4 regions of the Cytobacillus sp. FSL R7-0696 genome follow, and region 1 is predicted to be linked to each of the others. Evidence: riboswitches for the same ligand, from Rfam matches in the RefSeq annotation. Region 1 holds a riboswitch; each other region holds the start of a gene.
What was found. Region 1 has a riboswitch for S-adenosylmethionine ahead of MKX29_RS12855 (iron-containing alcohol dehydrogenase family protein). Riboswitches for the same ligand answer to the same signal wherever they lie in the genome.
Positions count from the first base shown of each region.

Region 2: another riboswitch for S-adenosylmethionine. It lies ahead of MKX29_RS00665 (LLM class flavin-dependent oxidoreductase); the one in region 1 lies ahead of MKX29_RS12855 (iron-containing alcohol dehydrogenase family protein).
Region 3: another riboswitch for S-adenosylmethionine. It lies ahead of metK (methionine adenosyltransferase); the one in region 1 lies ahead of MKX29_RS12855 (iron-containing alcohol dehydrogenase family protein).
Region 4: another riboswitch for S-adenosylmethionine. It lies ahead of MKX29_RS20965 (phosphoadenylyl-sulfate reductase); the one in region 1 lies ahead of MKX29_RS12855 (iron-containing alcohol dehydrogenase family protein).

Region 1 is NZ_JBBOWA010000001.1:2,510,423-2,513,795, forward strand. It holds gene MKX29_RS12850 (MetQ/NlpA family ABC transporter substrate-binding protein) at 1-653, opposite strand, end outside; gene MKX29_RS12855 (iron-containing alcohol dehydrogenase family protein) at 650-1,765, opposite strand; SAM riboswitch class I at 1,857-1,972, opposite strand; gene MKX29_RS12860 (hypothetical protein) at 2,052-2,627, opposite strand; gene MKX29_RS12865 (GNAT family N-acetyltransferase) at 2,839-3,285, shown strand.
Region 2 is NZ_JBBOWA010000001.1:133,350-136,722, forward strand. It holds gene MKX29_RS00660 (MetQ/NlpA family ABC transporter substrate-binding protein) at 1-457, opposite strand, end outside; gene MKX29_RS00665 (LLM class flavin-dependent oxidoreductase) at 475-1,872, opposite strand; SAM riboswitch class I at 2,031-2,142, opposite strand; gene MKX29_RS00670 (fatty acid--CoA ligase family protein) at 2,204-3,373, opposite strand, start outside.
Region 3 is NZ_JBBOWA010000001.1:2,805,373-2,808,745, reverse strand. It holds gene metK (methionine adenosyltransferase) at 149-1,348, opposite strand; SAM riboswitch class I at 1,650-1,775, opposite strand; gene pckA (phosphoenolpyruvate carboxykinase (ATP)) at 2,163-3,373, shown strand, end outside.
Region 4 is NZ_JBBOWA010000001.1:4,100,641-4,104,013, reverse strand. It holds gene sat (sulfate adenylyltransferase) at 1-515, opposite strand, end outside; gene MKX29_RS20965 (phosphoadenylyl-sulfate reductase) at 532-1,251, opposite strand; SAM riboswitch class I at 1,416-1,520, opposite strand; gene MKX29_RS20960 (hydroxymethylglutaryl-CoA lyase) at 1,962-2,900, opposite strand; gene MKX29_RS20955 (CaiB/BaiF CoA transferase family protein) at 2,913-3,373, opposite strand, start outside.

The DNA of each region.
Region 1 (3,373 bases):
TCTTTAGAAGGAACAAAACCAGCTTCAATCGCAAAGTTCGTGTTAATAGCTGCAGCGTCAAGCTCTTCTAGCTGACGAGCGATTTGAGCAGAGTCAAGTTCAATAAATTCATAGTTACCATTGTTTTTTTCAATATCACGAACTGTTGAATTAATACCTGTTTCAGGATCTAATTCGATTAATCCAGCTTTTTCAAATAGTAATAGAGCTCGGCCACTATTTGTTGGGTCACTCGGAAGACCGATTTTTGCGCCGTCTTTTAATTCAGCTACATCTTTTACATTGAGTGCATAGATGCCCATCGGGAATGACACGGTATCAAAAGATTTAACTAAATCTAAATTTCTATCTTCTTTAAATGCATTAAAATAAGGCTCTGTTTGAAAAATGTTTAAGTCAATCTCTTTTTCAGCTAATGCAACATTTGGCATCACATAATCAGTAAATACTTGTGGTTTAATATTGATATCTTCTTCTTTAGCTAATTCAATTACTTTTTCTAAGATTTGCTCATGTGGACCTGCAGTGACACCAATGACTAATTCTTCATCGTCATATAACCCTTCTGTAGAGTTGCTGGCTTCATCACTACCACATGCAGCTAAGCCTGTTAAAGATAATAAGAATGTTCCAGTTAATAACCATTTTTTCATGATGTTTGAACTCCTTTTTGTTCATTTTGTTTCTCTAATAATCGAAGTGCTTGTAAAACAGATTGTTCACTTATCTCGTTTTTCATAAAGTGAATCGATTCAGTTGGACGTATCGCCTTTTTCACAATTGTTTTCATTAATTGCTCGTCATTCACATCTATATTTAGAGTAGAGAGACTACTTGGCAATTGCCAGCTCTCATAAAACGGGAGAAGGTAATCAACTTCCGTCCATTTTTCTTCAATGGCCAATTGACCAAGAATCCCGTAAGCGACTAATTCCCCATGAAGGAAATCTTTGGCTGCATTCGCTACGGTTAGTCCATTGTGAAGCGAATGGGCACCAGCGATTCGTCCTGCCTTTTCGCCGAATCCACCGACCATACCCCCAGTCATGATAATCGTTTCAATCACTCGAATAAGTGCTGGTGAGGTTTCGTTTTTTGCTACTGATTGTAGTGCTGCTTCACCATCATTAAGCAATGTATCTCGGCAAATTTTGGCTGAAAATTGCGAAACTTGTTTAGGTACAGGTAGTGTTTTTTCATGGTAAAGACTTTCAATTAGAGCTTCAGCTTCATAAAATTTGGCTAATGTATCCCCAATTCCTGCTTTTAAATAAGTAATAGGCGCTTTAGCAATAATTTCCGGTTCAATCAATACGAGGGTTGTCGCAATAGGAAACTCGGTATAATGAGTAAAGCTGCCTTCTTCATTATAATAAACACTTAAAGGTGTCCATGCGGCACAGGTAGCTGCGATTGTCGGTATAAGAATGGATTGAACAGATGCTTCAATCGCAACTGCTTTTGTTATATCTAATGCTGTCCCACCACCAATACCAATTACGCCATTAGCACCATCATTTGTTAATAATTCTTGGATGTCATGGACCTTTTTTAAGGTAGTGTGACCATCTATGTAATGAAGGTGAATGTTGTTATCTATTACTTCCTTGGGCAAGTAGGGCTGCACGGCTTGCCAAGCTTTTTTACCGGTTATGATATGGTATTTGGAAACAGAAATATCTTTAAGTAGGTCGGGGAGTTCTGTTAGAATGCCTGAACCTAATAAATAATATCCTGGAGCCCCTTTTACGATTGTTGCAGTCATTTCTTCTCCTCGTTTCTCTTTTGATGTAATTATAAAAACAAAAATGCCTCTCATCATGAGAGGCATAAATATACTAGAATAGTAGTAACCTCTCTCATATATCAAAATACCAAATAGTATTTTGCAGGATTTAGCACCTGTTCATATGGGTATATGAATGGTTGCCGGGCGTCGCAGGGCCAGTCCCTCAGCCGCTCTTTATAAGAGAAAATGCTTTATTAAATTATATTCATAATATTATCTATTACATGAAAAGTCAATAACATAATTGAAATTAATCTTTAAACTAGTGATGGTGTTCTACTTGTGGGGTGTTTTCTTCAATCGGATGAATTGAGTTCTTCGCTTCTTGATGAATTCCCGATGCGCAGATAATGGCGATGCTTAATAGGAATGTTAGATAGAAGGGCACAGGTCGATTTTTCAATGCTTCCTTTAATGAATGTTTTTTGTGCATGAGAAGCATCATGGCAAAAATACTAATTAAATAAATCAGATCCATGCTAATGATCATAAATGTAACTTCGCTTGGTACTAACATAATACCTAGCATTGCCCCCATCATACTTCCCATGAGACTTGACGCTTGAGCTTCAACGAGTCCGTTTGTTTTAAACGGTAGTCCTATAAAAATGGCAATGACAGCGCTAATGAGAATAGATAATACAGTTGCTTTAGCCATTTCTGGTAACCACACAGATATAATCAAACCGATTGTTAAGCTACTCGTCATACCAACCACCATGGGAATACATTTAGAATATTGGGTAGCTATTTCTTTGTTTTTTCTAACGGCACTAATAAAGAAAAAGAAACTGTAGCCGACAACTAAAAAAAGACTGAACAAAGCAAGCATATTCAAATTACCCTCCTTTAGATGCTCATAAAATATCTCGATGCCTCCTTTCATATATATTTTGTATCGTAGTGATTATGTCAGTGCAATGGTAAGAAACTTTTTATACTGTTCATTCGTAAATAGGTAAAGCAATATTTTTCAAACTAAAAAAAGTGGTAGTCTTAGTTTATAAGTTTTCATTCAGAACAGTTTGACAAAAAAAAGGAGTTTTTACATGGGGGAAGAAATAAAGATTAGACCGATACATATAAATGATGCAAGAGATATTCATGAAATGCATAGGCAAGATGCTATTATCGAACAGACAATGGCCTTATCATCGGGGAGATTAAAAGATATTGAAGATTATATTGAAGGACTTACAAAAGAAGACCATGTATTTGTTGCAGAATATAACGGTCATGTTCGAGGGGTAGCTTCCTTAGAAGAGAGAAGTGGAAAGTTGAGATATAGCGGTAATGTGTCCATCTCTATTAATGAAGAAGTACAAGGAAGAGGGATTGGTAAGACGCTTCTTGAGCGAATAGTAAAGCTTGCCGATGAAGAGTTAGGGCTCATCAGATTAGAGTTAGATGTATGTGCAGATAATATAAGGGCGTTGGCGTTATATGAAATGTTTAACGAGGCTTTGTCTAGCTCCGGACGCCCTGCGCTTTTCTAATTTTATAGATGTCATTATTATGGGAAGAATTAAAGAGAACCTTTAAATAGAAACGATCTAATGTTAAAATTTCACTTCCTGCACGTTA
Region 2 (3,373 bases), 2.4 Mb from region 1:
AACCAGCATCACGCGCAACTGTTAATCCTCTCGCTAAGTTTGTAGGATCATTAGCAATGGCCATCGTGCTTCCATCTTTCACTTCTTCAAGGGAGTTGAATTTTTCTGAATAAATACCAATTGGAGCTGTAGGAACAGAAATAATATCTACTAGATCCATCCCTTTTTCAGTGTTAAAATTCTCTAAGTACACTTTATGTTGAAATAAATTACCATCCAAATCTCCACTATCTAAAGCAATATTCGGTTGAACATAATCATTAAATTCCTTTACTTCTACTTTGTACCCTTTTTCCTCAAGTAGTGGTGCTACACCTTGCTCAAGCATATCACTATAAGGAACTGTCGCCCCTAAGACCATCTCTTTCTTTTCTTCGCCGGATGAACCTGATGTCCCACATGCACTTAAAACAGTGCAACAAGTCAGTACAAAAAATAATAACCAAACTTTTCTCATACCCTTCACCTCTTATTTTAATTATTTATCTTTTCACCTTTACGATATTTACTTCCTGGATGACCACTCGGTAAAAGGGGCGAGCCATGAGTAAAAAGCTTTTCTCTTAACGTACCCTTTTTGTATTCCTTTTTATATAAACCACGTTCTTGTAGAATCGGAATAACAAGCTCAATAAAATCTTCCAAATCTGCTGGCGTTACTAAATGATTTAAATTAAAACCATCGACACCAGAGGCTTCAAACTGATATTGAATTTGGTCTGCTACTTCTGATGGATTGCCGACAATTATATTGTCTCTATCTAATCCTTCTAGTTTTGAAATCGCTTCTTTAATCGATAGTTTTTTCTTCGCATCTTTCGTTAATGAAGCAGCTTTATAATGCCCATGCTCTGTAGCTTTAAATTCAAATGGGTTATCTAACTCATCCTTTGTAAATTCCGCAACATTATAACCGCTTGCGCCCCCAAACTGTGCTTTCGCTGCATCTGCACTCCATAATTGGTTGTATTCAGCAAATTTCTCTTCCGCTTCTTCAGTTGTCTTACCTACGATGACTGTTAGGAAAGTGAATATTTTAATATCTTCCGGATTCCTGCCATATTCTTCCGCTTGTTTTCGAATATCCTCTGTATAATGTCTTACTCTTTCAGGTGTTGGCCCACCTACAAATACACATTCTGCATGTTTTGCTGCAAAAGCACGTCCTTTAGGAGAAGTCCCTGCTTGATATAAAACAGGTGTTCTTTGTTGTGACGGTTCTGTTAAATGCGGTCCTTCGACATCAAAATATTCTCCTTTATGGTGAATTTCATGGATTTTCTTACGGTCGATTAATACCCCTTGTTCTGTATCTTCTATTACTGCTCCATCTTCCCAGCTTGATTCCCACAGTTTATAAACGACATCCATATATTCATCGGCAATTTCATAACGCTTATCGTGTTTGATCATATCTTTGAAACCAAAATTTCTTGCTGCATTAGGAAGATAAGAAGTAACGATATTCCATGCCACTCTTCCTTTTGTCAAATGATCTAATGTGGAAAACCGTCTTGCCTGCCCAAAAGGTGGCTCATATGTTGTACTCACCGTTAATGCAAATGACAGATGCTCTGTCACTGCTGCCATAGCAGGGATGACAAACGCCCCATCATTAACAGGAAACTGTAATCCATCGTTAATTGAAGGTTCTTTACTTTCTTTATACGTATCATAAACACCTAATACATCCGCAAAAAAGACAGCATCGAATTTTCCCTTCTCGAGTGTTTTGGCTAATTCCATCCAATAATTAATATCTTTATAGGCACGATGTCGTTTGGAATCTTTATGCTTCCATAGCCCATGAGAATTGTGCATTGCACTTGTCATTTCAAAAGCATTCAATATCATTTGTTTTTTATAACTCATACTGCCATTACCTCCTCTAATACTTCTACAAAAGAAGCATAATAATGTATTTATCAATTGTGCTAAGAATGTTTATCGCTTTTGGTGGTCCAATCAGCCATAAAAAAACCTCTTCCAAAAAGGAAGAGGTAACGTACGCTCATAAATTTTTCATTCTCTTCCTATCTTTCAAGCTAAATGCTAGCTTGCTGGAATTGGCACAGTACTTGCAATGCTAAGTCTGTTGCCGAGGCTTCGTAGGGCCAGTCCCTCCACCTCTCTAGATAGTGGTTATTTAATTGATATAGTTACTCTAAAATATTTAGAATCTTTTGTCAACATGTTTTTTAACTTATGCTTCCTGATTTTCTAGTACCTTTTTCTTAAGAGCACGTCGCAGTATCTTTCCTGTTGTATTCTTCGGCAATTCTTCTAAAAATTCTATAGAGGAAGGAATTTTGTATTTGGCTAACTTTTCTTTACAATAAGTCAATAAATGTGCCTCTGTTAAATTTTCAGTTTTAGGTACAATATAGGCTAAAACTTTTTCTCCTGTATTCTGATCAGGTACACCTAAAACAGCCGCTTCTACAATGTCAGGATGGTCATAAAAAACCTCTTCTACTTCCCTTGGATACACATTATAGCCACCAACAATTATCATATCTTTCTTACGGTCAACAATGTAGAAGTATCCTTCTTCGTCCCTCTTAGCTAAGTCACCTGTATATAACCAATCTTCCTTTAAACAGGCAGATGTTTCTTCAGGCATTTTGTAATATCCTTTCATAACGTTAGGGCCTTTCACAACAAGCTCCCCTACTTCACCTACAGCGACCTCTTCTCCTAATTCATTAACTACTTTATTTTCAACATGAATAATAGATGTGCCAATCGACCCCGGTTTCCGTGGACGATCTAGTGGGTTAAAGCATGTGACCGGAGAAGCTTCTGATAAGCCATAGCCTTCAGAAATAACCACATTGAATTTCTTCTCAAAATTTTCTAACAATGCAACAGGAAGTGAAGCACCTCCAGAAATACATAATCTCATAGATTGGAAGACACCAGGGTTGCCTTCAGGATATTGATAAAGAAAATTATACATTGTAGGCACGCCGGCAAAAACAGTTGGCTTGTATTTTTCCGCTAAACGGAAAATTTCTTTCGGACTAAATTTAGGGTCTATTAAGATTGTTGCTCCACTTATCAGAGGTGCATTCAAAGCAACAGTTAAGCAAAACACGTGAAACATAGGTAAGGTTGTAATCACCGTGTCACGTTCATTAATTTGCAAATAGTCCGCGACATCACTCGCATTACTATACAGGTTACGATGAGTTAACATGGCTCCTTTAGGTTTGCCTGTTGTTCCTGATGTATAGAGTATAATCGCGACATCATCGGGTGTAACATCTGCATCAACAAATGTTACATCTCCATTGGAAACAAGCTCTGAAAACGATTTCAATTTAGGAAATACCGACTTATCTCCCAGAGCTGGAAGTCCACTTGTTTGACC
Region 3 (3,373 bases), 290 kb from region 1:
ATATTTGACCATTCCACTTCTTGATATACGAGCTAATCCCTTCGCCTCAATTGTAGGTCTATTAAAATTTAATGATAGCCCCTTTCCCACATAAAAAAACTGTAGAAAACTCATTAAAGGAGTTTTCTACAGCCATAACTTTTCTAATTTATTTTAAAGCTTCCTTACGCAATTCTTCCGCTTTATCTGTGCGCTCCCAAGGTAAATCAATATCTGTACGGCCAAAATGTCCATAAGCAGCTGTTTGCTTGTAAATCGGACGGCGTAAATCAAGCATTTTGATAATGCCAGCAGGACGGAGGTCAAAATTGTTTCTAACAACTTCAACTAAAACATCCTCAGATACTGCTCCAGTTCCAAATGTATCAATACTGATGGATACCGGCTGAGCAACACCAATTGCATATGCTAATTGTACTTCTGCTTTGTCAGCTAGTCCAGCAGCAACAATATTCTTTGCTACATAGCGAGCTGCATAAGCAGCTGAACGGTCAACTTTCGTTGCATCCTTACCAGAGAATGCACCACCACCGTGACGTGCATAACCACCGTATGTGTCAACGATAATTTTTCTACCAGTTAAGCCAGCATCACCTTGAGGTCCACCAATAACGAAACGACCTGTTGGGTTAATGAAGTATTTTGTGTTTTCATCAATTAATTCAGTAGGAACTACTGGGTTAATTACATGCTCTTTTAAATTGCGTTGAATTTGCTCTAAACTGATCTCTGGATGGTGCTGCGTAGAGATAACAATTGTATCAATACGTACAGGTTTGTTGTTTTCATCATATTCTACTGTTACTTGTGTTTTACCATCTGGGCGAAGGTAAGGTAAGATTTCCTCTTTTCTTACTTCAGCTAAACGGCGAGAAAGTTTATGCGCTAATGAAATAGGTAATGGCATAAGCTCTTTTGTTTCATTACATGCAAAGCCAAACATTAAACCTTGATCTCCAGCACCAATGGCTTCAATTTCTGCATCAGTCATCTGTCCTTCACGCGCTTCTAATGCTTGGTCTACACCCATAGCAATATCTGCTGACTGCTCATCGATAGAAGTTAATACAGCACATGTTTCAGAGTCAAAGCCATATTTTGCACGTGTATAACCAATTTCCTTAATGGTTTCACGAACGATTTTTGGAATATCTACATATGTGGATGTAGTGATTTCTCCTGCAACCAATACAAGACCTGTAGTAACAGACGTTTCCGCAGCAACCCTCGCATTTGGGTCCTGTGATAAAATAGCATCTAATATTGCATCAGATATTTGGTCACTGATCTTATCCGGATGACCTTCAGTTACTGATTCAGAAGTAAACAATCTACGTTTTGTTGACATCTGACTTCCTCCTTATTTATCGAATCAATAAGACTTTATTATAGTCTTTATTTTTGATACGGAACTCATTCCCTTATTTGAATCTTCATTATTTATGGGCCAATGTTTATCTCATACCCTTAATAACCTATGCGCTAACTTGGAATATTGAGAATAAAATGGTTGGTCTTTTTCCCCATACATAAATAGTACATTCCAAAAGCCGCTCCTCGTATTCGCCAACATCATGTTAAAAAGCATGAAAAAAAACCTCTTCTCTGATTTAGTGAAAAGGTTGAAGCAAAATGATTCGCGCCTTTCACTCTTATCGTTCAAGGATAGTGAGTAATAAATCCTTGCATCAGGTTAGCACCTTTGCTCATGAAAATGTAGTTGGCAGGTTGCTGGGTTTCATAGGGCCTGTCCCTCCACCAGCTCGGGATAAGAGAGTATCCGTTCAAGGATTCATCATAACTTACACATGGAATATAGTCAAATGTTTTTCATTAACAATTCAATGTAAAAATTGTCATATCCGACTCTATAAACTTTAGTTTTGATAACGGATAATTTTAGTTAAGATCATACCGTTCTTTTTCCTTAATATATATAAAAATTACAATAAATTTGCTGATTATCCTTTTTAAATTTGCAAAAGCTATTTATAATGAATACTGCCTGTATTTGTGACAATTTCATTAATTATATAAAAATGATTTATATAGTATAGACTGAATGAATAAATGTGTTATACTATTTTTGAAGAAATAATCACAAATAGCGACTGAGATGCATATCTCTTAAATAATATTATATAAAGGAAGGTATTCATCAGATGAATTCTGTATCGATAACTGAGTTAAATGATTTACTAAAAGGCGAAAACATCCAAGTTCAATTATCTGTTCCGCAACTAGTTGAAAAAGTATTAAACAGAAACGAAGGTGTTCTTACATCTACTGGTGCAATTCGCGCGACAACAGGTAAGTATACAGGTCGTTCACCTAAAGACAAATATACTGTTGAAGAAGCAAGCTCTAAAGATAAAATTGACTGGGGAAGTGTGAACCAACCAATTTCTGAAGCAGTCTTCAATAACTTATACAACAAGGTGATTGCTTTCTTAAAAGAGAAAGAAGAAGTTTTCGTATTCAAAGGATTTGCTGGTGCGGATAAAAAACACCGTATGCCAATCCAAGTAATTAATGAATATGCTTGGCATAACCTTTTTGCACACCAATTATTTATTCGTCCTACAGAAGAAGATTTATTAGATCACGAATCTGAATTTACAGTTATTTCAGCTCCTAATTTCAAAGCAGACCCAGCAGTTGACGGTACAGCTTCAGAAACTTTTATCATCGTTTCATTCGAACGCCGTATTGTACTTATTGGTGGTACTGAGTATGCTGGTGAAATGAAAAAATCTATTTTCTCTGTTATGAACTACATGCTTCCTGAAAATGGGATTCTCCCTATGCACTGTTCAGCCAATGTTGGCCGCGAAGGTGATGTTGCTTTATTCTTTGGCCTTTCCGGAACTGGTAAAACAACATTATCAGCTGATCCAAACCGTCGTTTAATCGGTGATGATGAGCATGGCTGGTCTCCAAATGGAGTATTCAACATTGAAGGTGGTTGCTATGCGAAGTGTATCGACCTTACACGTGAAAAAGAACCACAAATTTTCGATGCCATCCGTTTTGGCGCAGTACTTGAGAATGTTGTATTAGACAAAGAAACACGCGTAGCAGATTATGCGGACAATACGCTAACAGAAAACACGCGTGCGGCTTACCAATTACAAGCAATTGACAATATTGTTGACCCAAGTATTGCAGGTCACCCGAACACTATCATCTTCTTAACAGCTGATGCTTCTGGTGTATTACCTCCAATCTCTAAATTGAATAAAGAACAAGCAATGTATCACTTCCTAAGTGGATACACTTCTAAGCTGGCTGGTACTGAGCGTGGTATTACTTCACCACAAGCGACTTTCTCCACTTGTTTTGGGTCACCATTCTTACCATTACCAGCTCAACA
Region 4 (3,373 bases), 1.6 Mb from region 1:
CTTGTATCTTTTGGCTCTAACCAGACATCTGCAAATTCTTTCTTTTCCGTTTTTCTAATGAGGATGATTTCTCCAGCTACATAAATATTGCCTCTTTCAAAAAGTCGTTTGACCCCTGGATGGGCTTTATCTTTTGTACGATAGACCGATTGTGCTTCTGTTTCTAAATCAGGTTCGAACCACTCAGAAACAGTAATTACACCATAGGTAGTATTTTCTAAAACCAAACGGTATTGCTCCCCTTTTTGAAGTTGGGCAGCAATCGTAACATCAACAGGTAATGTGATGGGGATGGACCATATTGTCCCATCGCTTAATCTCATTTCATGAACGACAGATTCATAATCTTCTTTTCCTAGAAAGCCTATTAATGGACTAAATAATCCAACGGCTATTAGCTCTAAATCACTTAGTGCAACTTTGTCAATCTCTATCGACTTTGACACTTTAGAAAAATCAAATTCTGGCTCAAATCTTTGAATTAATGTTCCTCCATGTGGGCTAGGTATGCTCATCTGTTTACTCCTTTTTTTATGAATTAGTATGCAAGCCGCATTCTGTTTTCGTTAAGCCTTGCCAGCGGCCAGCACGGGAATCATCACCGCCACTAGCTGGTTGTGTACAGGGAAAACAACCAATGCTCGGATAATTTGCATCATGTAAGCTGTTATAAGGCAACTGCTTTTCTTTGATATAATCCCACACATCATCTATACGCCAATGAATAAGTGGGCAAATTTTGATATTAGTGAATTTCTCATCACGGTTTAAGAAATTTGTCTGTTTTCTTTCAGGTGATTGCTCGCGCCTAAGTCCAGATATCCAAGCTTTTTTTTCTTGCATTGCTTCTTGTAAAGGCAACACTTTACGTAATTGGCAACATTGATTCGGGTCGCTTTTCCATAATGCTGACCCATATTGTGTGGCTTGTTCATCCAATGTAAGCTTAGGTTTTTTCATCTCAATTTGAAGCGTAGGAAAACGTGATTTTATTTCCTCGATTACTTGGTATGTTTCAGGAAAGTGTAAATCGGTATCAAGAAAAACAATTCTGGCATCACTTTTTATTTGTGCGATGAGGTCAATTAGAACAATAGCTTCAGCACCGAAACTAGAAGCGTACACAATTTCCTCTTCGTCATATGTGCCATAAGCCCACTCTAGAACCTGTTTGGCTCCTTTCGTTGATTGATCAATAGCGAAGGTAGCAGAAATGTCTTTCCAGTTTTTATAAGAGAGCGGTTGATTCATTTAATCCCCCTTTTCCAATAAAAAAAGACGGCATTTCCTCCGTAAAAGGAAATGTCCGCCTTTAGTTGTCTAATCAGCGAATCTTATTATTTTTTTATTTATCACCTTCTTAAATAAAAAACACCTTTTCAAAGAGAAAAGGTGTAGGATGGAAAATTTTTGACACCTTATCTTTCAAAATGAATCAACATTTTGCTGGAATTAGCACCTTGCACTAAGCAGGTTGCCGGGTTTCATCGGGCCAGTCCCTCCACCTCTCTGGATAAGAAAATATTGGATAAGATAAATCCTAACATACTATCAATAAAAGTCAAGACAAAAATCTAATTTTTATGATTTGTCTGAATTATTTAACTGAAACTGATGAATATACATAAAGTTGAGAAAAAGTTTATTTTTTCTGAGAGCGTGTCCCAAATATCCTCATAAAAGAAATAACGTTTTATAAAGGGTGTAACTGCCGTTAAAGATTAGTTAAACATATAGTAAAAAAGATGGTGCGAGCTTCTTTTTTGATGGTCTCAATTGTTCTTTGATACTAAATCGAAAAACAATCATATTAGGAGAATTATATACTGCATTTACAACTAAAAGATTTCCTCCACAAGCTGCCCTAGAAATATTAATTACATAATACTTCTCACTTAGCTAAAAGTAAACTTTCAACCTACCTTCATTCTCTTAAAGTAGGATTAATAAGAATAAAAGCTTTATCCCAACTTTTCTTGTGTTTTTGGAGCCAGATGTAAGTCAGAACATTTACCAGCCTTCAAAATAAAACTATCAGAATATTCAGGATATTTAATTTCTAATTTTTTTCCTAGCTTAATGACTTTATCCAAATCTACACCCGTTGAAATACCCATCTCTTCAAAACCATGAATAAGGTCTTCAGAGGAGATATTTCCAGTGGCGTTTGGTGCATAAGGGCAGCCACCTAGTCCAGCAATCGAGCTATCAAAATCCCGAACACCCATTTCATAGCCTGCTATGGCATTGGCAAAAGCCATCCCTCTCGTATTATGCAAATGCAAGGAGAAGGATAATTCTGGGAATTTATTAGTGAGATGCCCAATAATGCGCTTAACTTTTACTGGATTTGCCATCCCTGTTGTATCAGCTAACGATAACTGATATATTCCCATATCTATATATCTTTTGCAAATCTCTTCAATTCTCACCAAAGGTACATCCCCTTCGTAAGGACATCCAAATATGACAGAAATGCTGCCTGATACACCCATAGAAGCTTCTGCTGCGCGTTTTACTAGCGGTTCAAAACCTTTCATTGCATCGAACGTTTTGCTATTAGCGTTACTGATACTGTGGGAATCTGTTGCTGAAAGCATTAGTTTTACTTTATCTACTTCTGCTTCAATCGCTCTTTCTAATCCTTGTAAATTCGGGACAAGCGCACGTAGTTTTACCCCTTGCTTGCGCTTAATTTTTTGCAGTACTTCAGCAGCGTCCGACAGCTGAGGAATCGCTTTTGGGTGAACAAAAGATGTGACCTCAATTTGCTTGAAACCGCAGTTAATCATTGAATTAATCCATTCGACCTTTTCTTCTGTAGGAATGATTTCTGCCAGACTTTGAAAGCCATCACGGGGGCAAACTTCAGAAATAATGACCTCTTCTTTCAAATTCATGTTTTTCCCTCCTTAGATTACGTTATTTTCTCTTAGGATCTCAATTTCTTCATCATTATAATCAAGAATGCCAGAAAGGATTTCCTCATTGTTCTCTCCCAAATCTGGACCTACATTACGAACAGCCCCAGGTGTCTCAGAGAATTTAGGGATGATACCAGGCATTTTTATTTTTCCTAGACGAGGGTGGTCGACCTCTATGATATTTTGTCGTTCTTTATAGTGAGTGTCTTCGAATATATCTTTAATACTATATATTGGACTAATTGGGACCCCATAATCATCTAGCAGATTCTGCAATTCTTCTCTATTAAATTGTTTCACCCAATCGGCAACAATACCGTTTGTTTCCTCAAATCGGCTAAGGCGGGCGGCATTATTATGATATCGCTCATCTTCAAGCATATCTTCCCTGCCCATTGCAGCTGCTAAACGTTCAAATGTACGATCAGAGCTAGTGACAAGAGACATCC